DNA from 3 places in the Xanthobacter sediminis genome. Region 3 is predicted to be linked to each of the others. Evidence: predicted binding sites of a transcription regulator. Region 3 holds the regulator's gene; each other region holds the start of a gene.
The links. The regulator LexA, encoded in region 3, represses DNA repair genes until DNA is damaged. The targets are predictions, from matches to a motif close to TGTTCNNNNTGTGTTCNG.

Region 1 (10,342 bases), on a different contig from region 3:
GCGCGCCGCCGAGCCGATGTTCTGCCCCAGCTGGGGCTCCACGAGGATCACCACCGGCCCGCCGGCGACCCAGGGTTTCGTGCTGTCGGTACCTGAACCTGGCATCTTCTCACTCCGCCGGCTGTCTCGCACACCCGGCCCTCTGCGTCGAGCTTGTACACATTGTCATGCAATTCATGCCAAAGGCGGGGGCATTGGCGCTTTCACTAGGTGGCGCGCCGGTGCTATAGCGGCGCGCTGGGAGGATTGCCGAGGGGCAGGCAGGCCCAAACCGCGCCCCGCGCGCGGTGTGTGGACCGCTACCCGAGGCGACTTCTGACACGAATTCATCCACGCGCAGAGCACCCCGAAAGGTCGTCCACATGGCGAAGATCAAGGTGGCTAATCCGGTCGTCGAACTCGACGGCGACGAGATGACCCGGATCATCTGGCAGTACATCAAGGACAAGCTGATCCACCCGTATCTCGACATCGACCTCGAGTATTACGACCTGTCCGTCGAGAACCGCGATGCCACCAGCGACCAGGTGACCATCGATGCGGCCAACGCCATCAAGAAGCATGGCGTCGGCGTCAAGTGCGCCACCATCACCCCGGACGAGGCCCGGGTGAAGGAGTTCAACCTGAAGGAGATGTGGAAGTCGCCGAACGGCACCATCCGCAATATCCTCGGCGGCGTGATCTTCCGCGAGCCCATCATCTGCAAGAACGTGCCGCGGCTCGTGCCCGGCTGGACCCAGCCCATCGTCGTCGGCCGTCACGCCTTCGGCGACCAGTACCGCGCCACCGATTTCAAGGTGCCGGGCAAGGGCACGCTGACCATCTCCTTCGTGGGCGAGGACGGCACGAAGATCGAGAAGGAAGTCTACAAGTTCCCCGGCGCCGGCGTCGCGCTGGCCATGTACAACCTGGACGAATCCATCCGTGAGTTCGCCCGCGCCTCGCTGAACTATGGCCTGCTGCGCAACTATCCGGTCTACCTCTCCACGAAGAACACCATCCTGAAGGCCTATGACGGCCGCTTCAAGGACATCTTCCAGGAGGTCTACGAGGCCGAGTTCAAGGCAGAGTTCGACAAGCGCGGCCTCACCTACGAGCATCGCCTGATCGACGACATGGTGGCTTCGGCCCTCAAGTGGTCGGGCGGCTATGTGTGGGCCTGCAAGAACTACGACGGCGACGTGCAGTCCGACATCGTGGCCCAGGGCTTCGGCTCTCTCGGCCTCATGACCTCCGTGCTCATGACCCCCGATGGCAAGACCGTGGAGGCCGAAGCCGCCCACGGCACCGTGACCCGCCACTACCGCGAGCACCAGAAGGGCAAGGAGACCTCCACCAACTCCATCGCTTCCATCTTCGCCTGGACCCGTGGCCTCGCCCACCGCGCCAAGCTGGACGGCAACGAGGAGCTGGCCGCCTTCTCCAAGACCCTGGAAAAGGTGTGCGTGGACACGGTCGAGTCCGGCTACATGACCAAGGACCTCGCGTTGCTGGTGGGCGCTGACCAGAAGTGGCTCTCCACCACCGGCTTCCTGGACAAGATCTCCGAGAACCTTCAGAAGGCCCTCGCGGCCTGAGGTTTTCTCGATCTGCGTTCCGCTTCGGCGGGATCGAACGCCGGCTTCCTGGGAGCCGGCGTTTTCTTTTACGCGCCTCAGCTTGTCCGCTTGCGGGGGCGGGGGCGGGAAAACCGCAGCCGGCGGGTCGCATGGGCCCCTCCGGTGGGCTGTCCGGCGATTTCCGTCAGGCGGCGGCCGATGTCCGGGTAGCGCAGGTTGAGCATGTGCAGCTCGTCCTCCTCGATGGCGAGCAGCTTGCTCCTCGCCAGCGCGCGCACTGCCGGAAACGTGCCATCGGCGCCCGGCGTGACGCCGAACACATCGCCGGTACCGAGACGGACGGAGCCGCTGGCGTCGGTTGCCTCCAGTTCTCCTTCCAGCACCACGAACATGTGCCGCGCGCGCTCTCCTGGCCGCACCACCTGTCGTCCGCGATCGAAGCTGCGCGAATTGAACAGGGGCAGGAGATCGCCCAGGACCCGCGCATCGAGGTCCGAGAAGGGTGGCAGGCGCGAGAGCATGGAAAAGGTCACCACGAAATTGTGCTTCGAGATGACCTCCGAGAAGGAGCTGGCGATGATGGCGATGGGCAGCGCCAGCATGATGAGGCCGCCCACCATGGTGACGGCGCCGATCATGCGGCCGACTGTGCTCACCGGCACCACATCGCCATAGCCCACCGTGGTGAGGGTGGTGATGGCCCACCACATGGCGCCGGGAATGGAGCCGAACTTGTCCGGCTGCACAGTCCGCTCCGCCAGATACATGGCGGTTGCCGCCAGCAGCACTCCGGTGCTCAGAATGACAAGGCATGCCAGCAGGGCGTAGCGCTCGCGCTTCACCGCGAGATAGAGGGCATTGAAGCCCGATGAATAGCGCGCCAGCTTGAGGAAACGCAGCAGGCGCAGCACCAGCAGGGCATGCACATCGAGCGGCGCGAACACCGCCACCAGCGCCGGCGCCACGGCCAGCAGATCGATGACGGCGGCCGGCGTGCAGAGGTAGTTCAGGCGAGCGCGCCAGGCGGGCATGCGCCGACGCAGCGGATGCTCCGGTGCCACCCATATGCGCACCGCATATTCGGCCGCGAAGATGGTGAGCGCCGCAAGCTCGCTCCAATAGAACCATTCCTGGTCGCGCAGCTCCAGGGAGGGGACCGTGGCGAGCACCGTGCCCCCCACGCTGAGGAGCACGATGACAATGAGGAAATAGTGGAGCAGATCGGCGGCCAGGTCGCCGGGCATGTCGCGCTCGAGAACATCGAATGCACGCTGTCGCACCTGCGTCCAGGTCATGGGGCGAACCTTGCTGCTGGCGCGAGGGAGGTACGCGGCCGACGATGGGGCAGGAGCCTGCGAATCATCGGCATCCGAAACGCTCCGCTTCCCGCGCGCGCGCCTCGGCGGTGCGCGTGGCGACCGCATCGGGCGGCAGGCCCAGGGTGCCCAGGAGCCGTGCCACCAGCTGCAGGCTGCTCTCCACGGTCTCTGGGATGACGCCGGAGACGCCATGGCCGGCGAGGCGGCAGGCGTGATCGGCATCCTTGGCGCGGGCGAGCACGGGGATGCCCCCCCAGCGGCGATGGATCACCTCGGCCATGCGCTCCGCCGCCGATGGCGAATCGAGCGTGAGCACGAACGCGATGGCGCCTTCCGCGCCGAGCCGCTCCAGGATTTCCTCCCGTCCGGCATCGCCGAAATAGACGGGCCGGCCGGACGCGCGCTCCTGCGCCACGCGGCGGGGATTGCTGTCCACCCCGACGAATGGAACATTCTCCCGCTCCAGGGCCTCCGCCACCATGCGGCCGACGCGCCCGAACCCGCCGATGATGACATGCCCGCTCGGCGTCTCGCTGCCGGGAGTGGAGAGATGGTCGTGCGCCTTCACCTCAAGCCGCAGGCCAAGCCGATGGCCGATGGCGGAAAGAAGAGGTGTTGCGGCCAGCCCGAGGCCGACCGCAGCAATGACGAGACCGGCATCCGCGCTGCCGAGCACGCCTTTCGCCACCATCAGCCCCAGGACCACGAGCGCGAATTCGCCCGTCTGCGCGAGCAGGATGGCCGCTTCGGCCGCCTCGGCCTTTGACACACCCATCATGCGGGCCGCCGCGAAATTGAACGCGGTCTTGATCGTGAGCAGCACGACCGTTCCGGCCAGCACCAGGTGCAGGTGGGGCAGCACTGCGCGGAAATTCACGCTCATGCCGACGGTGACGAAGAAAACGCCGATCAGCAGGCCCTTGAAAGGCTCAAGGTCCACTTCGATCTGGTGGCGGTAGGCGGTTTCTGAAAGCAGCATGCCGGCGAGGAAGGCGCCGAGCGCGCCCGAAAGTCCGGCGGCGCGGGTGAATGCGGCCGTGCCCACCACCACCACCAGCGTGATGGCCATGATGAGCTCGCGCGATCGGGTGCTGCCGGCCATGGTCACCAGCGGCGCCATGATGAAGCGCCCCGCCACCAGGATCAGCGCCACCGCCCCCACCGCCTTCGCCAGCGCCGTGGCCGCCAGGATCAGCACGCTGCCGCCGCCGGCGATCAGTTCAGTGGCGAGCAGGATGGGAACCACCATCAGGTCCTGAAACAACAGAACCGCAATGACCAGCTGTCCCAGCGGAGCGAGGGAGCGATGTTCCTCCACGAGGATTTGCGTGACCACCGCCGTGGAGGACAGCGCCAAGGCGAAACCCAGGACCAGCGCGACATCGGGCTCCGCGAAGCCCGACAGCCCGACCGCCGACGCCAGCGCGCCCCCGCAGAACAGCACCTGCAGGCCACCGATGCCGAACACCTCGCGCCGCAGCGCCCACAACCGGCTTGCCGAAAATTCCAACCCGAGCAGGAACAGGAGAAAGATCACGCCCAGCTCGCCGAAGGGCGCAGCGCGCTCTGGATCCGTGATGGTGACGAAGCGCAGCCAGGGTTGTTCCGCCGCCCAGCTTCCCAAGCCATGGGGGCCGAGCAGGGCGCCCACCATGATGAAGCCGACCACGGCACCGATGCGCACCCGGTGGAACAGGGGCACCAAGATACCGGCAGCCAGGAGATAGACGAACCCGTCCTTGAGGAAGGCGTCACCCACAGCCGCTTCTCCCCGCGCAGCCATCGTCCGAAGTTCGCGCCTCCATAGGGCACATGACCGGACGCTCGGCGCACTCTTTCAAAAGACAAAGCCTCATGCGCACCGTGGCGACGTCTCGACCGCCGGTCCGACGAGAAGCGAACTCAACGGATACACGGTTCCCCAGGCCCTTTACCTTGCCGGTGGCGGAACTGGGAAACTGCGTCGCGCGCTATGGCCTCTGCCGCGCTTCACTCGTCCGCAGGAGGTGCCACGAGCGGCGCCCCGCCCGCGGCCCAGGGTCAACCCGCGAGGGCCGATTCGATCGCGGCCAATGCGGCGTCGGCCTTGGAACCGTCCGGCCCGCCGGCCTGGGCCATGTCCGGCCGGCCGCCGCCGCCCTTCCCGCCCAGCGCCTCGGCACCGCGACGCACCAGCGCCACCGCATCGAAACGCCCCACGAGATCCGCGGTGACGCCGACGACGAGCGAGGCTTTGCCGTCTGCCGCATTGTTGGCCACCGCAACTACACCCGAGCCGATCTTGGTCTTGCCTTCGTCCGCGATGGCCTTGAGATCCTTCGGATCCGCGCCAGAAATGGCAATGGCGAGATACTTCGTGCCATTGACCTCAATGACGCGGGGGCCGCGTTCTTCGTCGCCGCCACCGGACATGGCGAGCTTCTTGCGGACTTCCGCCAGCTCCCGTTCCAGCTTGCGCCGCTCTTCCACGAGGACCGCAAGGCGTGTCTCGACCTCGGCGACGGGGGCCTTGAGGATCGCCGCGGCGCCCTGGAGGGCGGCATCGGCTGCATTGAGATGATGGCGCGCCGCGTCGGCGGTGAGCGCCTCCAGGCGGCGGACGCCGGAAGCAACCGCACTCTCGGCAAGCACGGAGACAAGGCCGATGTCCCCGGTCCGGCGCACGTGCGTGCCACCGCACAGTTCAATGGAATAAGGTGCTCCGTTGCCGTCGTCCGTGCCCATGGACACGACGCGCACCTCATCGCCGTATTTTTCGCCGAACAGAGCCCGCGCACCGGAGGCTATGGCGTCATCCACCGCCATGACACGCGTCTCCACGGGCTCGTTGCGCAGCACGAAGCGGTTGGCGATGTCCTCAACCTGCGCAATCTCCTGCGAGGTCAGCGGCTTGGGGTGCGAGAAATCAAATCGCAGGCGATCGGGAGCCACCAGAGAGCCCTTCTGCGCGACATGGTCGCCGAGCACGCGACGCAGCGCTTCATGCAGGAGGTGGGTAGCAGAATGGTTGGCGCGGAGCGCGGAGCGGCGAGCGTGATCCACCTCCAGCACCACCGCAGTTCCAACCTTCAGCTCGCCGCCGGTGACCTCCACCTCGTGCACGAACAGGTCACCGAGCTTCTTCTGCGTGGAAACGACACGCGCCGAAACGCCGCCTTCCCCGCTCCAGCTTCCGGTGTCGCCTTGCTGGCCGCCGGACTCGGCATAGAAAGGGGTCTGGTTCAGCACGACGAAGCCACGGGCGCCGGTCGGCAGGCTCGCGACCTCAGCGCCGTCCTTCAACACGGCGACAATCGCGCCTTCGGCCTTCTCAGTCTCGTAGCCGAGGAACTCGGTGGCACCCACCTTGTCGCGGATCTGGAACCAGACGGCATCAGTGGCCGCCTCGCCAGACCCGGCCCAATTGGCGCGGGCCTCGGCCTTCTGTCGCGCCATCGCCACATCGAACGCCGGGAGATCCACCGAAATGCCCCGCGCCCGCAGGGCATCCTGCGTGAGGTCGAGGGGGAAGCCATAGGTGTCGTAAAGTTTGAACGCCACTTCTCCCGAGAAGCTCGCACCGGTGGTGAGGCCGGAAGTCTCCTCTTCGAGGATGGCCAAGCCGCGCTCCAGTGTCCGGCGGAAACGGGTCTCTTCCAGGAGCAGGGTCTCGCTCGCGAGCGCATCCGCGCGGACGATCTCCGGGTAGGCACGCCCCATCTCCCGCACCAGCGCCGGCACCAGGCGGTGCATCAGCGGCTCGCGCGCGCCGAGGAGCTGCGCGTGGCGCATGGCGCGCCGCATGATGCGGCGCAGCACATAGCCTCGTCCTTCGTTGGAAGGCAGCACACCATCCGCGGTGAGAAAGACCGAGGCACGCAGATGGTCGGCGATGACGCGATGGCTGGCCTTCTGGGGGCCGTCGGGATCGACGTTCGTGAGTTCCGCGACCTCGCCGATAAGGGCGCGCATGAGGTCGGTTTCGTAATTGTCGTGGGTGCCCTGGAGCACCGCCGAGATGCGCTCAAGCCCCATGCCGGTATCGATGGACGGACGCGGCAGCACCAGGCGTTCCCCGCCTGGAAGCTGCTCGTACTGCATGAACACGAGATTCCAAATCTCAATGAAGCGGTCGCCATCCTCGTCCGGAGAGCCGGGAGGGCCACCGGGGATGTGGCCCCCGTGGTCGAAGAAGATCTCGGAGCATGGTCCGCACGGGCCGGTATCGCCCATGGACCAGAAATTGTCGGAGGTAGAGATGCGGATGATCTTCTCGTCGGGCAGCCCGGCGATCTTCTTCCACAGATTGAAGGCTTCCTCGTCTTCGTTATAGACGGTGACGAGCAGGCGCTCCTTCGGCAGGTCGAAGGTCCCGGTGACGAGATTCCAGGCGAGCTCGATCGCGCGGTCCTTGAAATAGTCGCCGAACGAGAAATTGCCCAGCATCTCGAAGAATGTGTGATGCCGCGCCGTATAGCCGACGTTGTCGAGATCGTTGTGCTTGCCGCCAGCACGCACACACTTCTGTGCGGTGACGGCACGCGAGTAGGCGCGCTTCTCCATGCCGGTGAAGACATTCTTGAACTGCACCATCCCTGCGTTGGTGAACATCAGGGTGGGGTCGTTTTGCGGCACCAGCGGGGATGAGGGAACAGCCTCGTGCCCGTGCTTGACGAAGTAGTCGATGAAAGTCGACCGGATCTCGTTGACGCCGCTCATGTGCCGGCCACTACCCTTAAGAGCCGGACGCGCAAGACGCAGCCGGCGATGATCACCTCGGACGTACCGCCAACGGCAGCCCGGTTCCGTGGCCGCCCTGGATGGACCTGAACGGCGAACCGGAACCGGTTTCGTTTACCGATGGGGCCGGCGCTTGTCCAGAAACGCATGCCGTTTGCGGAAGACCGCGGTGGCGTCAGCCCTCCGTCGGCTCCTGTCCGTCGGCATCCTCCTCCGGCTCGCCGGCGAGGATCTTTTCGGCGATCAGGCCGGCATTCTGGCGGATGGCGGCCTCGATGCGTCCGGCCACCTCCGCATTCTGCCGCAGGAAGGTCTTGGCGTTTTCCCGGCCCTGGCCCAGCCGCTGGCTGTCGTAGGAGAACCACGCACCGGACTTTTCCACCACGCCGGCGCGCACGCCGAGGTCGAGAAGCTCTCCCATCTTGGAGATACCCTCGCCGTACATGATGTCGAACTCGACCTGCTTGAAGGGTGGCGCCAGCTTGTTCTTCACCACCTTCACACGGGTCTGGTTGCCCACCATCTCATCGCGCTCCTTGATGGAGCCGAAGCGGCGGATGTCGAGGCGCACCGAAGCGTAGAACTTCAGCGCGTTGCCGCCCGTCGTGGTTTCCGGCGAGCCGTACATCACGCCGATCTTCATCCGAATCTGATTGATGAAGATCACCATGGTGTTGGACTTGGAGATGGACGCCGTGAGCTTGCGCAGCGCCTGGCTCATGAGGCGCGCCTGCATGCCCGGCTGGTTGTCGCCCATCTCGCCCTCCAGCTCCGCGCGGGGCGTGAGGGCGGCGACCGAATCCACCACCAGCACGTCGATGGCCCCGGACCGGACCAGCGTGTCGGCGATCTCAAGGGCCTGCTCACCTGCGTCAGGCTGGGAAATCAGGAGGTCATCGAGATTCACGCCGAGCTTGCGGGCGTAGACGGGGTCGAGCGCATGCTCGGCATCGATGAAGGCGCAGGTACCGCCGCGCTTCTGCGATTCGGCGATCACATGCAGCGCGAGCGTGGTCTTGCCCGAGGATTCAGGCCCGAAGATCTCGACGATGCGGCCCTTGGGCAGCCCACCGATGCCCAGGGCGATATCGAGACCCAGGGACCCGGAGGGAATGCTCTCGATTTCCAGCGCCTTGCCGCCCTTGCCGAGGCGCATGATCGAGCCTTTGCCGAAGTGGCGTTCGATCTGGGAAAGCGCGGCATCCAGAGCTTTGGTCTTGTCCATGGAAGAACCTTCGACGAGTCGGAGTGTCGCCTGAGTCATCGCCGCGCTCCAATGCTGGCGCAAGGGGAAATGAGTGGCTTCACTCGTACATGTTTTGTTCGATGTTCGCAATATGTTCTGCATGGGGTCTCGGCCGCGTCGCGCTGGTGGTGGAAGCGCGATCGCTTTTTGTCGATCCAGCGCGGGCGGCTTCCCGTAATTATCTGTCGCTCAATTCCGTGCAAGCCATTGGAAACGCGGTAAAATGACGGGTGCCAATCGACTAATTGGCGAACCCGAGAGGCGAGAATCGACTGATAGATATGGAAGCCATTGATATCACAATTGTTTTTGGCGAACTGATCAGGCTAGACAGGTGATTGCCAGCGCTGATTGGCGAACAGATTGGCGAACACGTCATATCTTGCTGGAATGATCTCGTTTTCCAAACGGCAACGAGGAGAGGATTTTTTTAAGCGCAATCAGGTGCTTACGGGCCGCGTCATAAGCTTGCGCGGTCGCGACGGCCATTCTCCATCCGAGAGTGAGAAAGGCATCTCCCGGCACATCGGGGGCATCCGGGCCAGTAAGAAAGCTGAACCGCCCCGGGTTTGCCGGAGGCTCCAACTCCTGAGAAGGTGGAGCCATGACGGGCAAGACGACGAACAAATTCTCCCCCGAGGTGCGGGAGCGGGCGGTGCGGCTGGTGCTGGATCACGCGCATGAGTATCCGTCCCGCTGGCAGGCGATCCTGTCGATCTCGGCGAAGATCGGCTGCTCGGGGCACTCGCTGAACGAGTGGGTGAAGAAGGCCGAGGTGGATGCCGGCAAGCGAGCCGGCGTGTCGACGGACATGGCCGCGAAGCTGAAGGCGCTTGAGCGCGAGAACCGGGAGCTGCGGCAGGCAAACGAGATCCTGCGCAAGGCGTCGGCGTATTTCGCCCTGGCGGAGCTCGACCGCCGGTCGAAGACATGATCGCGTTCATCGACGATCATCGCGGTGCGTATGGGGTCGAGCCGATCTGCAAGGTCCTGCCGATCGCCCCCATCGCGATCCGGAACGGATCGCGTCCCGCGATCCTATGCGACCTATCATGCGCATGTCGCCCGGCGGCTTGATCCCTCGAAGTGCTCGGCACGGGTGCGGCGGGACGCGGCCTTGCGGCCCCAGATCGAGCGCGTGTTCGCCGAGAACTTCGAGGTGTACGGGGTACGCAAGGTCTGGCGGCAGATGGTGCGGGAGGGGTTCGATGTCGCCCGCTGTACCATCGAGCGGCTGATGCAGGGCATGGGCCTCGCCGGCGTGATCCGCGGCAAGCCGGTCCGCACCACGATGCGGGACAAGGCGGCGCCATGCCCACTCGATGATTAACCGGAGAGGTAAGTATTTGAATTTTCAGAGAGTGTAAAACTGAAAAATCGACATTTACCGTCAGATATACCGTCAGATTCATACGCAATTGATTTTCCACAATAAATGTGGCGCGGTGCGCGGCATCAATCTGTACGTTTGCATTATATACAAAGCGCGAGAGAAATAG
Region 2 (10,886 bases), on a different contig from region 3:
GCGCGCGGCCGGGGGGCGGGAAGCCGGAAGGGCACCATCGACCGGCGGAAAAGGCACCTTCTCATCCGGACCGCCAGCCTCGCCATCGAGAATGACCCGCCCCGCCACGGCGCCTCCGGCCAGGCCCCCAGGCTCCCGCTCGACCACGAGGGCGCGCTCGGCCACCGGCGGGAACGGCGGCTCCGCGGCCCGGCGCACGTCCGATGCCGCCGTGCGCCCGGATGTCCCCTCCCCCGCGCGGAAGCTTGCGCGCACGAGGAAGAGAGCCTCATCCCACGCGGGAAGCCGGCCCGGCGCGTTCGCGCTCACCCGCCTGCCCCCGAACGCGGTCTGGAAAGGCAGGACGGGCGGATCCGCCGGCAGCAGTGCTCCGGTGCGCCCTTCCCGGAGTTCCGGCTCCCGCCTGACACCGTCCGCTACCTCCACAGCAAGGGGCTGCCGCGCCATCTCCCCCGGCATGGGCTCCGCGCGCGCGGCCGGCGGCGGCCTCATCCCATCGGGCCCAGGCGCAGCGGAAAGGACCTGCTGGGGAAGCGACCGGGCCGCCTCCGGCAAGGGCGGCGCCCGCACTTCTTCCGGCACCGCCATCCCCGGCGCGCACGCCGCCAGGGCCGGAACGGCGCCGGCCCAGCCGCGCGCGCCCTGAGCCGGCACCTCCCGGCAGGCATGCTCGGGCACGTAGCGATCCTGAAGCTCCAGGCGCAGCACCCGTTCGCTCCCGAAGCGGGTGGCGAGCCGGTCCACCAGGGCGTCCAGGGCGCGGGCCCAGTCCTCGTCCGCGCCGAACCCCTCCTGGCGGATGTCGAGCGGTGCCGCCTCGCGCACGGCGAGGCGCACCAGCTCGAAGCCGAAGCCGGGATCGAGGCTGGAAAGGGCCGCCACCTTTTCCGCGAACAGGCGGCGCACCACCTCCGGGTCGCGCAGCGGGCGGCTGGTGCCGATGGACAGGCGCGTGACCTTCCCGTCCATCCGGAACAGGGCGAGGTCGAGCCGCCGCGCCCCCACCCCGTGCCGTTCCATGGCCCCGGCGAGGGTGGCGGCGAGGTGGGCGGCGAGGCCCAGCACGTCCTCCACCCGCTCCACCGGCTCGGCCAGGACGCGCTCAGCGCAGAAGACGGGCGGGGGAAAGCGGTAGTCCACCGCCGTGGGCACATGGCCCAGGGCCTCGTCGAGACGCCGCAGCAGGTCCATCCCGAAGCGGGCAGCGAGCGGGGCGCGCGGCTTGCCGAAGAGGTCGCCCACCCGCCGGAAGCCGAGCCGCGCCAGCGCCTCCACCGCCGGACCGGCGAGGCGGAGGGCATCAGGCGGCAGGGGCGCGAGCAGAGCGGAAAGGTCTTCCTCCGCCGGCACCACCACCCCGCCCCTGCCGGGGGCGAAGCGGGCGAGGGCGAAGGCCGCCCCGCCGGTGGCCGCGAGCGCCGCCCGCCCCATGAAGCCCGCCGCCGCCACCCGCCGCAGGAGATCGCGCACCAGCCCCTCCTCCCCGCCGAACAGGTGGGCGCAGCCGGTGACGTCGAGCATGAGCCCGTCCGCGCCGTCGAGGGAGACGAGGGGCGTGTAGCGCTCGCAGGCATCGGCGAGGCGGGCCAGCATCCGCGCCGCCTCGTCCGGCTCCGCCGCGCTCACCTCCAGGGCGGGGTGGCGGGCGCGCGCATCGGCCAGGGGCAGGCCGGGGGCGAGCCCCAATGCCGCGGCGGGCGCATTGACGGCGGCGAGCCGCAACGCCCCCTTCTCCATGGCCACCACCACGCGCGGGCAGGCCCGCGCCTCAGGCGACATCCGCCGCACGACGAGATCCGTGGCGAAGCGCGGCAGGGCGAGGCTGAGGTAGCGCCGTTCCGGCGCGGTCGTGCTGCTCATGGTCGTCCTCCCCGTCCTCTTTCCCATCCGGTGCCGGCCGGAACAGTCCGGCGCGAAAGGTGAGCGGCCACGCCCCCACGGGGCCGAAGCGGTTGCGCGCGAGGCGGGCGGAAAAGCGCGGCGCGCCGAGGCCGCCGAGCCCGTCCGCCGCCGGGCTCGGCAGCGCGGAGATGCGCCAGCGGGTGAGGGCGGCGCAGGGGGCTGGGTCCGCCTTGTGGCGCCAGACGAGCCCCAGCCGCTCGGAGTCGCGCACCGCGAGGGAGAGGCGCCGCGTGGCGGTGAGCGCCTCGGGCACCGGCGACAGGAACTCCCCCAGGACCGCGGACAGGCCTGCGCATCTCAACCCCTCCTCCATCACGAACAGCACGTCCTGCGGCTTGCGCACGCGCACCAGCAGCAGCGCCTCCGGCGGCAGGCCGAAGGCCGCGAGCCCCGGCCCGTGGAGCCGGCCCGCCTCCCATTCCGCCATCTCCTGCACCACCAGCAGCACCGGCCGCCGCAGCCGCGCCACGGCCCGCGCGGCGAGGCCGAGGACAAAGGCACCGAGCGCGCCCTCCTCCCCCGGCGTTCCAGCCGCTTCGTGCAGCGCCCCGCACAGGAGGCCGCCGCCGAGGGCCTCATCCACCTGCGGCGCGCCCAGGCAGAGGCGCGGCGGGACGGGCTCCGCCAGGCCGCGAAGCCGAGCGCCCGGCGATGCCGACGGCAGCCCGGCGGGCCCGGCCTCCGGAGCAATCCTGCCCCCAGGCGGCAATGCTCCGGCGGGCGGTATCCCAGCCCCCCGCCCCTCCGGGCCGCCGCCGTGCTCAATGGTGGCGATGAGGCCGCGCAGGCGTGCGAGATCGGCCGCGGTCCGGGGTGCGCGCGGAGAAGTCATGACGGTTCTGCCGCCTCTTGTTCCCTGTTTGTTCTAGATAGATTCCGGAACCTGCGGAGGGAGTCAAGACCCTCGCATCCTCCCGCGCCTAGCGGGCTTGGGCAAACCCGCCGGGCGCCTGTGGAAGACCGAAGCCGGCGGGATCAGGCCTGCCCGGCCAGCCCGACCCCGGGCACCTCCACCCCCATCTCCCGCAGGATGCGCGCCCGCGCCTCCGCGTCGAGGCCGGCATCGCGGGCAAGGTAGGCGGTCCGGCTGGGAAAGGCGAGGCCGCTGCCCGCCGCCTCCACCAGGCGCACGATCTCGAACAGCAGATGCTCCTGCACCTCCAGGAACTGTGCGAAATCACCGGTGCGCACATGGGCTTTCACCTCGATGGTGAAGGCGCTGTCGCCGAGCCCGGTCAGCGCCGCCCAGGAGCGGCCGGGGGTCTGCTCCACCATGGGATGGGTGGCGAGCAGCCCGCGCAGCTCCCGCAGCAGCCAGCGCAGCTGCTCGGACGAGGTCTCGTAGCGCAGGCCCACCTCGTGCTTGAACAGGCACTCGCGGCGCAGGGAGACATTGATGATGTGGCGCTTGGCGAAGTCCCCGTTGGGCACCGTGAACAAGGTGCCGTCGAGAGCGCGGATGCGGGTGGAGCGCGGGCCGACCGCCTCCACCCGCGCGAACTGGTCCTCGAAGCGGATGGTGTCACCGATCCGGAACGGCCGGTCCGCAAAGATGGACAGCCCGCCGATGAGATTCTCCAGCGTGGACTGGGAGGCGAGCGCCACCGCGATGCCGCCCACCCCGAGGCCGGCCACCAGCCCCAGCGCGGGAATGCCGATGTTGTTGGCGCCATAAAGCAGCACGGCGCCCACCGCCACCATCCCGCCGAGCCGCGCGGCGAGGCGCAGCAGGTGGGCGTCGTAGCTGTTCTCGGGGATGCGGGGGGAAGCGATGATCGCCTCCGCCGCCAGGAAGCAGGCGTTCCATGCCAGCCACGCCCCGGCCGTGTAGACCACCAGCGTGGAGAAGATGCTTTCCGCCGCGGAGAACCGCCCCGAGGGGTGGATCTGCAGGCGGATGAACACCACAGCCACCAGATAGAGCAGGATGAGCACCAGCGGGGTGGAGAGCCGCCACCCCAGCTGCCGCACCCGCCCGCCCCTGCGCCCGGCCCTCTGCGCCAGCCGCGCCCACAGGGTGGCGGCGAGGAACACCGCGCCGACCAGCGCCACCGAAAGGGCCGCCTTCCAGGCCGGCGTGTCGAGCACCGGGTAGAAAGCCGCGGGCGGCAGCTCCTGTTCCAGCCCCCCAGGGAACAACGGACCCGTGAAGTTCACCTGCACATGGTGCCAGCTCTCGAATGCCGAGGGGCGCAGCGGCGGCCGGCCGATGATGAGGGCGTGATATTGCGGCAGGTCCTCCAGGCTGGCGGCGGTGAACAGGTATTCGCCCACGCGCGGCCCGCCCGCCACGCGGGCGATCTGGATATCGGTGCCGGGGATGTCCCATTTCTCCGGCAGCTTGCCCCAGTCCCGCCCGGGGGCGCCGGGAATCTCATCCGCGGGCAGCTCGGGCAGGCGGGCGAGGATGTCGACGAGATAGGTGATGGCCGCGCTCGCCACCTTGTCGCGGATCGCCGGCGGCAGGGGCGCGAGATCGAACAGCCGGCGCGCGCGCAGCTCGGTGGCCGCCAGGGCCAGCTCCTTCTCGCGCGTCTTGTGGGCCGCGTAGTCCAGATACTGCGCCTCGAGCCGGCGGCTCTCCTGCAGGAAGGACTGGAAGGTCGCGCTGGGGCTCGACGTGTCGAGGGGGTCGAGGGGATTGGAGAGGCCCGAGCCCCCCTGCGCGCCCGCCGGCCCCGCCACGGAAAGGGCGAGAAGGAGCGCCAGCGGCAGGGCGAGCACGAGGCGCCAGAGGGCCCCGGCCGCGCGCGATGCCCGCGCGCCCCGCCCGGGCGCCCCGAAGACCTGCCCCGCCACCGCTTCACGCCCGCCCGCTCGAATCACGCGCCTGCTCCAGTCCACCTGTTCCAGGCCCGCACGATAGCAAGGGCGCGGCGTCCACATTCTTACTAAAATACCTCCTACGCGCCATCTCTTGGCCGTTTCGGCGCCCTCCGGCCTGGGCGAACCGAATTGACAGGCGGTTCACCTATAGGTCAACTCCGCCATCCGGCGCGCGCCGGCGGGACGATCCCGCCGCAGCGCGGAAGCGGCGCGCAGAAGGCCGCGGCCGGTCCACAGGCCCCGCCAGAACGGCGGACGGAGGAAACCCCATGCTCGAAACGCCCGTTTGCGCCCCCGCCCCCGCCACGGTGGCCAATCTTCTCGGCCGGCTCGCGGTGCCGGCCATCGCCGCGCCCATGTTCCTGGTCTCGGGACCGGACCTGGTGGCTCAGACCTGCCGGGGCGGCATTCTCGGCACCTTCCCCACCCTCAACGCCCGCACCACTGACCTCTACCGGGACTGGCTCGACGACATCTCCGCCCGCAACGCCGCCCATGCCGGCGCCGCGCCGTTCGGCGTCAACCTCATCGTCCACAAGTCCAACGCCCGCCTCGAAGCGGACCTCAAGGTGACAGTGGAGAAGAAGGTGCCGCTGGTCATCACCTCCCTGGGCGCGGTGCGCGAGGTGGTGGAGGCGGTGCATTCCTACGGCGGTCTCGTGTTCCACGACGTCATCAGCCGCCGCCACGCGGAAAAGGCCATCTCGGCGGGCGCGGACGGCATCATCGCCGTGTGCGCCGGCGCCGGCGGCCATGCCGGCACGCTGAGCCCGTTCGCCCTGGTCGGGGAGATCCGGCGCTTCTTCTCGGGCACCCTGGTGCTGTCGGGCGCCATCTCCACCGGCGCGCATATCGCGGCCGCGCAGGTGATGGGCGCCGACCTCGCCTATCTCGGCACCCGCTTCATCGCCACGCAGGAGAGCCTCGCGGAACAGGAGTTCAAGGAGATGATGCTCGGTTCCGCCGCCGAGGACATCGTCTACACGGATGCCATATCGGGCGTGAACGCCAATTTCCTCAAGCCCTCCATCCTGCGCGCGGGGCTCGATCCCGCCAATCTGCAGAAGCACGGCGGGCTCGACATGGCGAACGAGGCCAAGGCCTGGCGCGACGTGTGGTCCGCCGGCCACGGGGTGGGCGCCGTCGCCGACATTCCGCCCGCGGTGGAGCTGTGCGCCCGCCTCGCCCGCGAGTATGACGCCGCCCTTTCCGCCGCCTGCGCCCGCGCGGCAGCCCGCCGCGACGCCACCGCCTGAGGGCGGCATCGCGCCCGCCTGGACTGGAGGCGGGCGCGTCGCGACCGGGACCGCGGGGGGCCAGAAGACGACGACAGGGGCAATATGCCTTGAGCCGGGGCTTGGGGGCGCAGGTGCTCCTTTCCGCCTGCGAGGGCGCGCCGCAGACGGCCGGTCTGCGGAAGGCGGGAGAGGCGCGGCGCAGGGCGTGGAGGCAGGGCTTGAAGCCGGCGGACGCCACACCTGCGGCGGTGGCTCCCGGCCGCTCGCCAGCTTTTCACCCCTGGAGCGGACGCGGTGCCTGCACTCGTGACCCCTGCCCCGGCCGCTTGGGATGCGGACAGCGCCTCACCCCCAGGCCGGGCCAGCCGACTTTGCCAAGCCGCGCCGGCATTCGCACCCTCCTCCTGCCGCTCACAGGGAAGAAACCGGAGCCGCGCGGAAAGACCGGCCAGTTCCCTCAGCGCCGGTCCTGGAAGAAGGCGCGCAGCACCTCCGCCGCCTGCCGCTCGGCTATGCCGCCGTATACTTCCGGCGCGTGGTGGCAGGTGGGCTGGGAGAAAAAGCGCGGGCCGTTCTCCACCGCCCCGCCCTTGGGATCGGACGCGCCGAAATAGATGCGACGGAGCCGCGCGAACGAGGCAGCGCCAGCGCACATGGCGCACGGCTCCAGCGTCACGTAGAGGTCGCAGTTCATCAGCCGCTCGGATTTCAGCCGCGCCCCGGCGGCGCGGATCACGAGCATCTCCGCATGGGCGGTGGGGTCGTTCAGCTCGCGGGTGCGGTTGCCGTCTCGGGCGAGCACCTCGGTGCCGCGCACCAGCACCGCGCCCACCGGCACCTCGCCGCGCTCGGCGGCGGCCCGCGCCTCGTTGAGCGCCATCTGCATGAAGGTTCCCGACATGTGCGTCCCGTGGCCGTGGTCTGGCTTTGCAGGGCCGCGCGCATCTTCGGGCGAACGGCCGTGCGCGCGGTGAAAATGCGCCGAAGCGCCTATCTGGCATATTCGCGCCATTCAACGAAACGCGAAAAGCGCACCCGGCGCTCGCCGCGCCACAATTGGTGTGCTAGAGGCGGGAGGAACGGTCCCATGCCGCACGCGGCCGGGGACATGCCGCCATTCGTCTCCAACAATCAGATGCAGGGTGTCCGTTCGGCAGGGCTTCGCGCCGAGCCCTGCCGAACGGACATATTCGATTCAGCACATGCCGCGCACCACACCGCCCCGCAAGGACAAGAACAACGTTCCGCGCCTCAAGCGCGAGCTGCCCGCCGCCCCGAAGAAGGAGGCGGAGCGCGTCGCCAAGGTGGTGGCCCGCGCCGGCCTCGCCTCGCGCCGCGAGATCGAGGAATGGATCGCCGCAGGGCGCGTCGCCGTGAATGGCGAGGTGCTCACCAGCCCCGCCGTGACCGTGACGGCGAAGGACAAGATCACGGTGGACGGCGCGCCGCTGCCCGAGAAGGAGCGCACCCGCCTCTTCCTCTACCACAAGCCGCGCGGCGTGGTGACCACCAATCGCGACCCGGAGGGGCGCGCCACCCTGTTCGAGATCCTGCCCAAGGGCCTGCCGCGCCTCGTCAGCGTCGGGCGGCTCGATCTCAATTCGGAAGGCCTGCTGCTGCTCACCAACGACGGTGGCCTCGCCCGCGTGCTGGAGCTGCCCGAAACCGGCTGGCTGCGCCGCTACCGCGTGCGCGCCAATGGCGAGATCGACCAGGCCAAGCTCGACACGCTCATCAAGGGCATCACCGTGGACGGCGTGGAGTACGGCCCTATCGAGGCCGAGCTGGACCGCGTCCAGGGCGCCAACGCCTGGATCACGGTCTCCCTGCGCGAGGGCAAGAACCGCGAGGTGCGCAACGTGCTCGGCGCCCTCGGGCTCAAGGTGAACCGGCTCATCCGCATATCCTACGGGCCGTTCCAGCTCGGCGAAATCCCCGAGTGCGGCATCGACGAGGTGCGCACCCGCGTGCTCAAGGAGCAGATCGGCGCCGAGCTCTCCGCCGCCGCGGGAGCCGATTTCGAGGGGCCCGTGGTGGAGCGCGAGATCGAGCAGGAGCCTGACACCGCCTACCGCCTCGCCACCCGCATGGCGGAGGACCGGGCCGAGCGCGCCGCGGCCAGGGCCGCCAGCGCAGCCGAGCCCCAGGTGCGCGACGAATTCCGCCCCGCCGGCCCCAGGACGCGCCGCCGCATCGCCGAGGACGGCGAGGTGGAGAGCCGCGGCACGGTCGCCGATCGCAAGGGCCGCGCCGTAAAGGTGGAGCGCCTCGCGACCCGCCCCGACGAGCGGCCCGCGCGCGGCGGTACCCGCGATGGCGGCCGGGGCTTCGGACGCCCCTCCGGCGGCCGGCGCTTCGAGGAGGAGGGCCGCGCCCCCTTCCGCGAAGGTGACGAGCGGCCCCGCCGCCCGCGCGGCGAAGGCGCGCCGCGCCGGTTCGAGGACGATCGCCCGCGCCACGGCAAGGGCGGCTTCGGCGGCGGCTCCCGTGAGCGCACCGAGGGCGAGCGCGGACCGCGCAGCTTCCGCCCGCGCGACGGCGAGCGGCGCGACGATTTCCGCCAACGCGAGGACCGGCCGGGGCGCAGCTTCGGCGAGGGCGGCGACAACCGCCGGCCGGCGCACGGCAAGGGCGGCTTCGGCGGCGGCTTCCGTGAGCGCACCGAGGGCGAGCGCGGACCGCGCAGCTTCCGCCCGCGCGACGGCGAGCGGCGCGACGATTTCCGCCAACGCGAGGACCGGCCGGGGCGCAGCTTCGGCGAGGGCGGCGACAACCGCCGGCCGGCGCACGGCAAGGGCGGCTTCGGCGGCGGCTTCCGTGAGCGCACCGAGGGCGAGCGCGGACCGCGCGGCTTCCGCCCGCGTGACGGCGAGCGGCGCGACGATTTCCGCCAACGCGAGGACCGGCCGGGGCGCAGCTTCGGCGAGGGCGGCGAGAACCGCCGGCCGGCGCACGGCAAGGGCGGCTTCGGTGGCGGCTTCCGTGAGCGCGCCGAGGGCGAGCGCGAGCCGCGCGGCGCCGGCTTCTCCGGGCGTTCCGAGGGCGCACCCCGCGGCAAGAGCTTCGGGGGCAAGAGTTTCGGCGACCGGCAGGAGCGCCGGGGGCCGCCGAAGGAAGGCTTCAAGGGCGGCCCGCGTCCTGGCGGCTCCAAGGGCGCCAAGCCCTTCGGCAAGGGTCCCCGCGCGGGCGGCCCCCGGCCGGGTGGTCCCGGCAAAGGCGGCGGCCGCCCCTCCGCCCCGCGCGGCAAGCGCTGAGGCGCGGGGCCTGCCATGCGCATTGTCGGCGGCACGCTGAAAGGGCGGGTGCTGAAGGGCCCCCCCTCCAGCGCCACCCGCCCCACCTCAGACCGGCTGCGCGAAAGCCTGTTCAACGTGCTCGCCCACGCCTATGACGACCCTTGCGCGGGCGCGCGGGTGCTCGATCTCTTCTCCGGCACGGGGGCGCTCGCCATCGAGGCGCTCTCGCGCGGGGCGCGCTTCGCGCTGATGGTGGAGGAGGCCGCCGGCGCGCGCAGCGTGATCCGCGAGAATGTGGAGGCGCTGGGCCTCACCGGCGTCACCAGGATATTCCGGCGCGATGCCACCAAACTCGGCCCCGGCGAGCCTCATACCCTCGTGTTCTGCGACCCGCCCTACGGCAAGGGGCTGGCCGAGGCCGCCCTCGCCTCGGCGCGCGCCGGCGGATGGCTCGCGCCGGCGGCGTTGCTGGTGGTGGAGGAGCGCACCGGCGCCTTCATCGTTCCGGAAGGCTTCCGGGAGCTGGAGCGCCGGCCCTATGACGAGAGCGAGCTGATCTTCCTGGAGCTGGACGCGGCGGCCTGAGCGGCCCAGGCCGCGATACCCCCGTGCCTCTCCCGCGCAAGCCGCGCACCCGTTCATGGGAAAGCGCGAACGCCCCAAGACATGAGCGCGCCGGAGATGCCCCGCTCCTTGCGTGAGCGCTCATGCCGTGCTCCGGCTCATGAGAGAGCGCCCCCGATCTTCCGCGTTTCCCCCGCGGGCCGACATCGGCCCCGCCCGAGGTGCCCTATCGCTCGGAGCGCATGATGACGGCCATCAGCTCGGCGACCTTGCGACGCTGGTCCTCCGCGTCGCCGGCGCGGATGGCGTGCTCCACGCAATGGCCCACGTGATCGCGCAGCACCTCCTCCTCCACCCGCTTCAGGGCGGCGCGGACAGCCGAGATCTGGGTGATGACGTCAATGCAGTAGCGATCCTCCTCCACCATGCGGGAGAGGCCGCGCACCTGGCCCTCGATGCGGCTCAGGCGCTTCTGGACTTGTTCCTTCGTCGGGCTGCGCATGCCTTGCCATATACCCCCATCGGGTATATTGAACAAGCAGCATACCCCCTGGGGGTTTAGAATTGATTTGAATTCTTCCGGGCGTGAGCCAGCTCAAGGCCGCGAGGAGCGGATGGGCCGAGGCTTCGCCCCGCTTTGCGAGAGCCGAGAGGACACGGCCATGGCCCACACACCCGAACAGACCGGCGCTTCCGATTGCTGCGGCGGCAAGGCCGCGCCGGCGGCGACCGCCATCGATCCGGTCTGCGGCATGCAGGTTCCCGCCACCGCCGGGCAGCCCACAAGCACCTTCGAGGGCAAAGCCTATTTCTTCTGCTGCGAAGGCTGCAAGACAACCTTCGATGCGGACCCGGCACGCGCCATCGCCAACGCGCCGGCGCCGCTGGAGCTGCCTGCGGCCGGGGCGGGAGCCGCGCCCAAGGCCGGCGCCTGCTGCGGCGGTCATGACCACGCGGGACACGACCACGCGGCACATGACCATACGGGGCATGACCACTCCGCCCATGCCGCGCCCGCCGCCGCCAAGGTGAAGGACCCGGTCTGCGGCATGGACGTGGACCCCTCCCCCGAGGCCGGCAAGCCGAGCAGCACCTATGGCGGCAAGAGCTTCCATTTCTG
Region 3 (10,886 bases):
GCAAACCGCTGGTCGTCGTCACTCGCAAGCTGCCCGAATCGGTCGAGACCCGCATGCGGGAGCTGTTCGACGCCCGCCTGAACGTGGACGATACGCCCATGGATCAGACGGCGCTGATCGAGGCGGTGAAGACAGCCGACGTGCTGGTTCCCACCGTCACCGACCGGATCGATTCCGCACTGCTCTCGCAGGCAGGTGAGAACCTGCGGCTGATCGCCTCTTTCTCGAACGGCGTCGATCACATCGACGTGGCGAGCGCGCTCAACCGCGGCATCACCGTCACCAACACGCCCGGCGTCCTCACCGAGGACACCGCCGACATGACCATGGCGCTCATCCTCGCCGTGCCGCGGCGGCTGGCCGAGGGTGCGCAGGTGATGATCTCCGAAAAGGACGAGTGGCCGGGCTGGTCTCCCACGTGGATGCTCGGCCGGCGTATCTGGGGCAAGCGCCTCGGCATCATCGGCATGGGCCGCATCGGCCAGGCGGTGGCGCGGCGCGCCAAGGCCTTCGGCCTGCAGATCCACTACCACAACCGCCACCGGCTGCCCTCCGGCATCGAGGAGATGCTGGACGCCACCTATTGGGACAGCCTGGACCAGATGCTGGCCCGCATGGACATCATCTCGGTGAACTGCCCGCACACGCCGGCCACCTACCACCTGCTTTCGGCGCGCCGCCTGAAGCTGCTGAAGAACGACGCCTACGTGGTGAACACCGCGCGCGGCGAGGTGATCGATGAGAACGCCCTCACCCGCCTCCTGGAGGCCGGAGAGCTGGCGGGCGCCGGCCTCGACGTGTTCGAGCAGGAGCCGGCGGTGAACCCCAAGCTCGTGCGCCTCGCCCGGCAGGGCAAGGTGGTGCTGCTGCCGCACCTCGGCTCGGCCACTCTTGAAGGGCGCATCGACATGGGCGAGAAGGTCATCGTGAACATCAAGACCTTCATGGATGGCCACCGCCCGCCGGATCGCGTGTTGCCCGCGATGCTGTGAGGGCTGCGCCTCACAAGTACCAACGGCCGGGCTCGTCCCGGCCGTTCTTCTTTGAGGCGCGATCGCCCTGCCGCCTGGGGGGCGCCTTCCAAGGCGCGCTTTCACAGCGCTTCCCTTGGCCGCACCCGCGGCGTAATCTTCCGCGCGGAACCGCTTCGTGGCCCATGAGCCATGGCGCGATGGGACGACTGATGACCGTGATGCCTTTCTCCATCGAATTCCGCAGTGGATGGCTCCCGCCGCCTGCGTCCGGCGCCGCTCCGGCGTCCGCCCGATGGTGCGACGCGCGCTGAGCGGGCTTGCCGCCTTCGCTTGACCCCATCCGCCCGGATCGCTTTAACCGGCCGCAATTTCCCGACGCATCGGGCCTGGAGCCGCCAGGGAGCCATCATGACCGCCGTTACGCTGATCGATAATTACGACAGCTTCACCTACAATCTCGTGCACTACCTGGGCGAGCTTGGCGCCACCGTCACCGTTCACCGCAACGATGCCGTCTCCATCGCCGACGTGCTGGCCGAGAAGCCGGAGGCCATCGTGCTTTCGCCCGGCCCCTGCACGCCTTCGGAAGCCGGCATCTGCTGCGATCTCATCGCGCAGGCGGGGGCGAGCGTGCCCATGTTCGGGGTGTGTCTGGGCCACCAAGCCATCGGCCAGGTGTTCGGAGGCGATGTGGTGCGTGCGCCGACCCCCATGCACGGCAAGCTCTCCGAGATCCTGCATGAGGGCCGGAGCGTGTTCCGTGGCCTGAACCACTCTTTCCAGGCCACGCGCTACCATTCGCTGATCGTGAAGCGCGACACCCTGCCTGACACGCTGGAGGTGACCGCCCATACGGCGGACGGGCTCATCATGGGTCTCGCCCACAAGACCCTCCCCATCCACGGTGTCCAGTTCCACCCCGAGAGCATCGCCTCCGAGAACGGCCACGCGCTCCTGCGCAACTTCCTGGAGATCGCGACCGCCTTCAACGCGGCCAAAGCCAACGCGACACCGGCCAAAGGCTGAGGACCAGACATGACGGACGAGTTCAAGCCGCTGCTCGGCAAGGTCGCCACCGGCGCCAGCCTCACCCGCGACGAAGCGGCGATCGTGTTCGACAAGATGATGTCCGGCGAGGCCACCCCCTCGCAGATGGGTGCGCTGCTCATGGGCCTGCGCGTGCGCGGCGAGACGGTGGATGAGATCGCCGGCGCGGTCTCGGTGATGCGGGCCAAGATGCTGCCCGTCTCCGCGCCTGCCGGCGCCGTGGACGTGGTGGGCACGGGCGGCGACGCTTCCGGCTCCTACAACATCTCCACCTGCGCCTCGTTCATCGTGGCCGGCGCTGGCGTGCCGGTGGCCAAGCACGGCAACCGCGCGCTCTCCTCCAAATCCGGCGCCGCCGATGTGCTGGCCGCGCTCGGCGTGCGCATTGATCTCGCGCCCGCCGGCATCTCCCGCTGCATCGCGGAGGCGGGCATCGGCTTCATGTTCGCACCCTCGCACCATCCGGCCATGAAGCATGTGGGCCCCACCCGGGTGGAGCTGGGCACCCGCACCATCTTCAACCTCATCGGCCCGCTCTCCAATCCGGCCGGCGTTACGCACCAAATGGTGGGCGTGTTCGCCAAGTCCTGGATCGTGCCGCTGGCCGAGGTGCTCAAGGCGCTCGGCTCCGAGCGCGCCTTCGTGGTGCACGGCTCCGACGGCCTCGACGAGATCACCATCTCCGGCACCACCGACATCGCGGTGCTTGAAGACGGGCGCATCCACACCTTCCAGGTGACACCGGAGGACGTGGGCCTTGCCCGCGCGCCCGCCGAAGCCCTGAAGGGCGGCGACGCCAAGGTGAACGCGGCGGCCCTCACCGCCGTGCTGGACGGCGCCCGCAACGCCTATCGCGACGTGTCCCTCTTCAATGCCGCCGCGACCCTGGTGGTGGCCGGCCGCGTCAAGGACTTGCGCGCGGGCGTGGAGATGGCGAGCGCCAGCCTCGATTCCGGCGCGGCGAAGGCAAAGCTGGAACAGCTCGTGGCGATTTCCGCGCATGCGGCGGAGGCGGTGTGATGAGCAACATCCTCACCCGCATCGAAGCCTACAAGCGCGAGGAGATCGCCGCGGCGAAACGCGCCCACCCGCTGGCCGAGATCGAGGCCGCAGCCAAGGCGGCGCCGCGCGTACGCCCGTTTGCAGAGGCCCTGGCCCGCACCATCGCCGATGGGCAGACCGCTCTCATCGCCGAGATCAAGAAGGCGAGCCCCTCCAAGGGCTTGATCCGGCCGGATTTTGATCCTCCCGCCCTCGCCCGCGCCTATGAGCGCGGCGGTGCCACCTGCCTCTCCGTGCTCACCGATACGCCCTCCTTCCAGGGCGCGCCGGAATACCTGAAGACCGCGCGCGCCGCGGTGAAGCTGCCGGTGCTGCGCAAGGACTTCATGTACGACACCTACCAGGTTGCGGAAGCGCGCGCCTGGGGAGCGGACTGCATCCTCATCATCATGGCCGGGGTGGACGACGCCCTGGCGAGTGACCTCTCCGCCGCGACCGCCGCCTATGGCATGGACGCCATCTTCGAGGTGCACGACGACGATGAGCTCGAGCGCGCGCTCAAGCTACCGAGTCGCCTGATCGGCATCAACAATCGCGACCTGCGCACCTTCGAGACCACGCTCGCCACCTGCGAGCGCCTCGCTCCGCGGGTGCCGGAGGACCGGCTGGTCATCGGCGAGAGCGGCATCTTCACGGCCGCCGACGTGGCGCGGCTCGCGAAGGTGGGCATCCACTCCATCCTGGTGGGCGAAAGTCTCATGCGGCAGGATGATGTCGCAAGCGCGACATCCCTTCTGCTTGCGTCCTGAGCTTGCCCTATACGTCACTTTCAGCCTTAATGTGTGCACCGGCCCCTGAAGAGGCCGGCGCATATATGGGAGGATCGTGATGAAATTGGCATTTGCCGCGGCCATGCTGGGTGCCGCGTGCCTCGTTTCCCTTCCGGCGCTCGCCGCCGACCCCACCGGCCTGTGGCAGACGCCCACGCGCGGCGGTCAGGTGGAAATTTCCAAGTGTGGGGCGAGCCTGTGTGGCCGACTCGTCGCCTCCGAGGGGCTGAAGGCGGACCCGGCCCTGAAGGATGTCCACAACACCGACGCCGGCCTGCGCGGTCGCGCGCTGAAGGGCCTCACCATCCTCACCGGCTTTTCCGGCGGCCCCACCGAATGGACCGGTGGCAGCATCTACAATGCCGAGGACGGCAAGACCTATTCCGGCACCATCACCCTCGACGGCGACAACACGCTGAAGTTGAAGGGCTGCGTGATGGCGCCGCTCTGCAAGACGCAGACCTGGACCCGCCTGCACTGACGCACGGCCACGCTCCTCCCGCCGAGGGAGGAGCCTTCCGGCGCCCGGGAGGTGGACACGCCCGCCCGCCGGCCCCATCTTTCCGCTCCCGAAAGCGATTCCGGAGAGCGGCGCCCCGATGGCGAGCCTGACCCATCTCGACGACCAGGGCGCGGCGCGCATGGTGGACGTCTCCGAAAAGGCGGTCACGACCCGCGAGGCGGTGGCCGAGGGCCGCGTTTCCATGGCGCCCGCCACGCTCGACATGATCCTCGCCGGCAATGCCAAGAAAGGCGATGTGATGGGCGTCGCCCGCATCGCCGGCATCATGGCCGCCAAGCGCACCCATGAGCTCGTGCCGCTGTGCCATCCTTTGATGCTCTCGAAGGTCGAGGTGGCGATCGCACCCGATCCCGCCCTGCCCGGCCTCGTCGTCACAGCGCGGGTGAAGACCTCCGGCCAGACCGGCGTCGAGATGGAGGCGCTCACCGCCGTTTCGGTCGCGTGCCTCACCGTCTATGACATGGCCAAGGCCGTGGATCGCGGCATGCGCATAGAAGGCGTGCGGCTGTTGGAGAAATCCGGCGGGCGCAGCGGCCTGTGGCAGACCGAAGGCTGAACCCCGCCCCTGCAGAAGAGAGGAAGCGCGCCATGGCGCTGATGAGCGTTGAGGAGGCCATGAGCCGCGTGACCCACGAGGTCACCACCCTCTCAGTGGAGGACGTGCCGGTGGAGGTGGCCGCCGGCCGCGTCCTGGCCGCGGATCTGATCGCCCGCCGCACGCAGCCGCCAGCCGACATGTCGGCCATGGACGGTTATGCCGTGCGCGGCGCTGACATCGCGCGGACACCCGCGTCCCTCACGGTCATCGGCGAATCCGCCGCCGGCCGTCCCTTCGGCGGCAGCGTCGGCGCGGGGGAGGCCGTGCGTATCTTCACCGGCGCAGTGGTTCCCGAGGGGGCCGACACGGTGGTGATCCAGGAAAACACCACCCGCGAGGGTGATCGCGTGGCCACCACGGCGCCCACGGCCGCCCTGCGCAACGTGCGCAAGCGTGGGTGTGATTTCCAGGAAGGCGCGCCGGGCCTCACGGCCGGCCGGCGCCTCACCAGCCGCGACATCATGCTCGCCGCGGCCATGGACCATGCCTTCCTCCCGGTGGCGCGCCGGCCCCGCGTCGCCCTCATCCAGACCGGCGACGAGCTGGTGCTGCCCGGCCGCGGAACTGGCGCGCCGGGGGAAATCGTGGTTTCCAACGCCTTCGGGCTCGCCGCCCTCGCCACCCAGGCCGGCGCCGAGGTCACCGACCTCGGCCTCGTGGGCGACGACCTCGCCCACATTCGCGCCATCGTCGCGCGGGCATTGAGCGGCGCCTTCGACCTGGTGGTGTCCTCCGGCGGCGCCTCCGTGGGGGACCACGACCTCATGGCGCCGGCCCTGCGCGCCGAGGGCGTGGATCTCTATGTGCACAAGATCGCGCTCAGGCCTGGCAAGCCGCTGATGTACGGCAGCCGTGGCGCAGTCCGCGTGCTTGGCCTGCCCGGTAATCCGGTCTCCTCCCACGTCTGCGCGCTGCTGTTCCTTGAGCCCCTGGTCCGCGCCCTGCAAGGCGATGTGGCCGCGGGCGTGCACACCGCGCCGGCGCGCCTCGCCGTGGACGTGCCCGCCAATGACCAGCGGCGAGACTTCATGCGTGCCCACATGGAGCACGATGCCGACGGTTCCATCCGCGTGACGCCAGCCGTATCGCAGGACAGCGCCATGCTGAGCGTACTTTCCTCGGCCGACTGCCTGCTGGTCCGCGCACCGTTCGCAGCGGCGGCCAAGGCGGGCGATCCCTGCGAGATCATTCCGTTCCACGATTAGGCTACCGTTAACCACATCTTCACCCTTGCGGAACACAAAAGGAACAGATAGAAGCTGTTCATGATTTGTTTCGCATTATTTGCGACGCTGCCGCAGGCGGTCTTCCCGCTTTCGGAGGGATGACGACCCGCGCCGCAGTTGGCCGGCAGCACCGGAAACGGGGGGTGAGATGCTGACGCGCAAGCAATATGATCTGCTTCGCTTCATCCATGAGCGACTGAAGGAGACGGGGGTGCCCCCGTCCTTCGATGAGATGAAGGAAGCACTGGACCTGCGGTCCAAGTCCGGCATCCACCGTCTCATCACCGCTCTGGAGGAACGCGGCTTCATCCGCCGCCTGCCCAACCGGGCGCGGGCGCTGGAGGTCGTGCGGCTGCCGGACAGCGTCGCCCCGGGCCTCGCCACCCAGCGCAGCGGCGGACGCGGCTTTTCGCCCTCCGTGATCGAGGGGAGCCTCGGTAAGGTGCGCCCCCCGGCCGACGACGAGGAGGAAACCGGCCAGAGCGTCGTGGTGCCGGTCATGGGCCGCATCGCCGCGGGCACCCCCATCTCGGCCATTCAAAGCCGCAGCGCCACCTTGAACGTACCGCCGGAGATGCTCGGCCAGGGCGAGCATTTCGCCCTTGAGGTGCGCGGCGACAGCATGATCGAGGCCGGCATCCTGGACGGCGACACGGTGCTGATCCGCAAGTGTGACAGCGCGGACACGGGAGACATCGTCGTCGCCCTGGTGGACGAGGAGGAGGCCACCTTGAAGCGCCTGCGCAAGAAGGGCGCCTCCATTGCGCTGGAAGCCGCGAACCCCGCCTATGAAACGCGCATATTCGGGCCGGATCGCGTGCGCATCCAGGGCAGGCTCGTGGGGCTCATGCGGCGATACTGATATCTTGAGGCCGCGTTCACCAGGCCCGGGCCGTCGCGGGCGAACCCTCCTCCGGCCTCCTGCCAGGGACATGGCCAGGCGGCCTCCAGAAGCCACAGGATGTCGCCTTCGAGCACGGCTGTGGGCGGCGATTGAGGGGATGCTCATTCGCTGGCTGCGTCGTCGACCTCGGCGCCCCTGCTCCTCCCTTCCGGCATTCGGGGAGCAGCCGGCGGCGGCATCCAGGGGCGGTGGACCGCCGGATCACGGGCGGGCTGCTCGCGCAGAGCTCCCTGCTCCAGAAAGAAGGCAATCGTGCCGGTGCGCTCCAGCTCCTTCGGCGTCAGCACACGGGCGGGGCAGCCACGGGGCGGAGCTTCCTGCGTCACCACGATCTTCGCGTTCAGGCAATCTGCCGCAAGGCCCTCGGGCTTGCGGGAGACCGCGAGCGTTCCGCCTCCCGGCAGGGGGGCCACGCAGCCCAGGGGATCGCAGGTGAAACCGGCTTCGAGGGCTGTGCCGTTCACGGTGCGCCGCGCGCCCTCTTGCGCGAGCCACTGCTCCACCATCATTTTCTGGCCTTTCGCGCCGATGACCGACAGGCGCCCATCGGCGCTGCGCACGGCCACGGCTGCAGCGTTGGGCGCCACCAACACATCCGGCGCGGGTGGCGCGCCCGACACCAGGATCGCGACAGCCAGCGCAGGCACTGCGAGGAGACTCGGCAGCCCGCGCAGCAGACAGAGCGCGAGCAGCGCCATTGTGAACCAAAGAAGGGCCGCCGTGTTCACGGTGTAGATTCGCGCATCGGCTCCAGGCAACGCCGCGACCCGGTCGGACACCGCCACCATGATCTCGATGCCGGCTCCCATCACCGGCCATGCCAGCCCATCCCATCCGAACGGCATGAGCAGCACGCCGAGAAGGCCGAAGGGCATGACGAGCAGCGAAACGGCGGGCATCGCGACGAGATTTGCGAGCACTCCATACGGTGCGAAGCGCTGGAAATGGAAAGCGCCGTAAGGCCCGCTCGCGAAGCCGGCCACCAGCGCGGTCACCACGGTGCCGGCGACGAACACCAAAGGCAGCATGAGAATGCGCGCAGGCAGGCCCTCGGGCCGGGGCAAGGCGCGCAGGGGCTGCAACCGCTCATAGGCGGCCACCAGAGCCAGCGTGGCGGCGAAGGACATCTGCGGTCCCGGATCCAGGGCGGCTTCCGGCGTGAGGCCCAGGACCACCACGGCGGCCACGGCGATGGTTCGCAGGGTGAGCGCCCTGCGTCCGGCGAGAACACCTGCAAGCACCAGGCCCGTCATCACAAACGAGCGCTGCGCCGGAACGTCGTTTCCGGACAGCACGAGGTAGAAGGCGCTACCCGAGATCGCGAGCAGCGCAGCGGTGGCCTTGATGGGCCAACCCAGCGCCAAAGCCGGCACCAGCGCAAGCACGCCCCGCGCCAACGCGAACAGGGTGCCGGCCACGAGCGCCATATGGAGACCCGAGATGGAGAGGACGTGGGTGAGGCCCGACACACGCATGCTCTCCTCCACCTGCGGGAGAATCGCCGAGCGGTCCCCGGCGACCAGTGCCACAGCGATCTCCGCCGGCGTGCCGTGGAGCACGGCGCGGATGCGTGCACCAAGGGCGGCGCGGATATCGCCGACCAGGGCCGAGAGCCGGACCTGGATGGGAATTTCCACCGGTGCCGGGCTAAGCTTCGGTGGCCCGAGCCCGAAGCCCACGGCGTCGATGCCCTGGAACCATGTCGCTCGGCCGAAGTCGTGCGCCCCGGCCATGGCCGGGCCGAGAGGCGGCAGCAGCCGGACGAGCTGTGTGATGTGCGCCCCCACCTCGGGTGCGCTGCCGCGCTTCAGCGACAGGCGCACCAGGCGCGGCGGCGGACCCTCAATGCCACGGATCGGGCCCGGATCGAGCCGCAGCAAGATGCGATCACTGCCCACGCGCCGCTCCACGCGCTCCACATAGCCGGAGAGCCGGATCGGAAAGGCCGGCGGACTCGCCAGCGCCTCATGCATCATGAGGCTGGTGCGCACGCAGCCGGCCGAAAACCCGGTGGAAAAGGCACACAGGCCGGCGAGTATGGCGCAAAGCACGGCCTGCCGTCGCGCGGCCCATGTCGCAGCGGCAAGCGCGAGCGTCAGCGCCAGGGCCGCGGCGAGTGAGGGTTCGTGGGCAGCTCCGAAATAAGCGAGGATGCCGGTGGTGAAGGCTACCGGAAGCCACAGGACAAGGCGGCCGGATTCGGCCTCGACTGCGAGATCGGCGCGGAACCTCGCGGCGAATGCATGCCACAATGGCTCGACGCGCAGGCTCGCAGATCGCGCGCCGATGGGCACGGCGATGGCGCGCGCACGGGAGCGCGGCGTCACGCCGCCTCCATGGCCTCTCTCGCCATCCCCCGACCCCGCCCGCATTGCTCCGCCCCGCGCGCATGTTCCTTGTGCGGTGCGGCTATGCTACACGGGCGCCTCGCGCGCGCCACGGTCGTCTCGTCGCGGAGCCTGCGGCGCGCCCTGCCCCGTTTCCGCCGCCCGCGCCCCACGGGGCGCCCTTGGGCGGCGGGTGCCCCAGGTTCGAGTGCGCCATGTCCGAGATCGTCACCCGCTTCGCCCCCTCCCCCACCGGCTTCCTGCACATCGGCGGCGCCCGCACGGCGCTGTTCAACTGGCTTTATGCCAAGGCCAAGGGCGGCCGGATGCTGCTGCGCATCGAGGACACCGACCGCCAGCGCTCCACCAAGGAGGCCATCGACGCGATCCTGGAAGGGCTCTCCTGGCTCGGCATCACCTGGGATGGAGACCCCATCTACCAGTTCGCCCGCGCCGAGCGGCATCGCCAGGCGGTGGAAGACATGCTGGCGCAGGGCAATGCTTATCGCTGCTACGCCTCGGCGGAAGAGCTGGAGGAAATGCGCGAACTCGCCCGCAAGGAAGGCCGCCCGCCGCGCTATGACGGCCGCTGGCGCGACCGCGACCCCTCCGAGGCGCCGAAAGGCCGCGCTCCTGTGATCCGCCTGAAGGCGCCGCGCGAGGGCGAGACGGTGATCGAGGACATGGTGCAGGGCACCGTCACCTTCCCCAACAAGGACCTCGACGACCTCGTGCTGCTGCGCTCGGATGGCACGCCCACCTATATGCTCGCGGTGGTGGTGGACGACCACGACATGGGTGTGACCAACATCATCCGCGGCGACGACCACCTGACCAACGCCGCCCGCCAGACCCAGATCTACCGCGCCCTCGGCTGGGAGGTGCCGCGCATGGCGCACATCCCGCTCATCCACGGGCCGGACGGCGCCAAGCTCTCCAAGCGCCACGGCGCGCTCGGCGTGGATGCCTACCGCGACATGGGCTACCTGCCGGCGGCGCTGCGCAACTACCTCGTGCGCCTGGGCTGGAGCCATGGCGACCAGGAAGTGTTCTCCACCGAGGACATGGTCCGCTACTTTGACCTCGACAAGGTGGGCCGCTCCGCCGCCCGGTTCGATTTCCAGAAGCTGGAGAGCCTCAACGGCCAGTACATGCGCGGCTCCTCCGACGCCGAGCTTCTCGCCGCGGTCGAGGCGCTGGTGCCGCACCTGCCCGACGCCGCCCGCCGGCTCGCCCGCATGACGCCGGAGCGCCGCGCCCAGCTCGCCGCCGCCATGCCCAGCCTGAAGGAGCGTGCGAAGACGCTGGTGGAGCTGCTCGACAACGCCGAGTTCATCTTCGCTGAGCGCCCGCTGCCCATGGAGGAGAAGGCGGGCGCCCTGCTCACCGAGGAAGGCCGCGCGCACCTCGGCCGTCTCTTGCCGCTGCTGGAAGCCGCCGAGTGGAGCGCGGCCG

Region 1: the regulator LexA is predicted to act here: its motif matches at 8,925-8,942, upstream of recA (recombinase RecA).
Region 2: the regulator LexA is predicted to act here: its motif matches at 2,753-2,770, upstream of V5F61_RS15270 (ImuA family protein).

Annotation. Positions count from the first base shown of each region.
Region 1 is NZ_JBAFWH010000017.1:46,956-57,297, reverse strand. It holds gene V5F61_RS18025 (RNA methyltransferase) at 1-105, opposite strand, end outside; gene V5F61_RS18020 (NADP-dependent isocitrate dehydrogenase) at 363-1,577, shown strand; gene V5F61_RS18015 (cyclic nucleotide-gated ion channel) at 1,655-2,854, opposite strand; gene V5F61_RS18010 (cation:proton antiporter domain-containing protein) at 2,919-4,637, opposite strand; gene alaS (alanine--tRNA ligase) at 4,919-7,576, opposite strand; gene recA (recombinase RecA) at 7,773-8,861, opposite strand; partial or broken gene V5F61_RS17995 (IS3 family transposase) at 9,448-10,167, shown strand; AL1L pseudoknot at 9,732-9,848, shown strand.
Region 2 is NZ_JBAFWH010000011.1:63,627-74,512, reverse strand. It holds gene V5F61_RS15275 (Y-family DNA polymerase) at 1-1,860, opposite strand, end outside; gene V5F61_RS15270 (ImuA family protein) at 1,769-2,485, opposite strand; gene V5F61_RS15265 (mechanosensitive ion channel family protein) at 2,878-4,728, opposite strand; gene V5F61_RS15260 (NAD(P)H-dependent flavin oxidoreductase) at 4,998-5,984, shown strand; gene V5F61_RS15255 (nucleoside deaminase) at 6,424-6,867, opposite strand; gene V5F61_RS15250 (pseudouridine synthase) at 7,169-9,220, shown strand; gene rsmD (16S rRNA (guanine(966)-N(2))-methyltransferase RsmD) at 9,236-9,787, shown strand; gene V5F61_RS15240 (metal-sensitive transcriptional regulator) at 9,993-10,268, opposite strand; gene V5F61_RS15235 (heavy metal translocating P-type ATPase) at 10,429-10,886, shown strand, end outside.
Region 3 is NZ_JBAFWH010000006.1:240,974-251,859, forward strand. It holds gene V5F61_RS10635 (2-hydroxyacid dehydrogenase) at 1-992, shown strand, start outside; gene V5F61_RS10640 (anthranilate synthase component II) at 1,383-2,000, shown strand; gene trpD (anthranilate phosphoribosyltransferase) at 2,010-3,041, shown strand; gene trpC (indole-3-glycerol phosphate synthase TrpC) at 3,041-3,832, shown strand; gene V5F61_RS10655 (DUF2147 domain-containing protein) at 3,912-4,334, shown strand; gene moaC (cyclic pyranopterin monophosphate synthase MoaC) at 4,453-4,932, shown strand; gene V5F61_RS10665 (molybdopterin molybdotransferase MoeA) at 4,965-6,179, shown strand; gene lexA (transcriptional repressor LexA) at 6,349-7,062, shown strand; gene V5F61_RS10675 (ComEC/Rec2 family competence protein) at 7,206-9,431, opposite strand; gene gltX (glutamate--tRNA ligase) at 9,647-10,886, shown strand, end outside.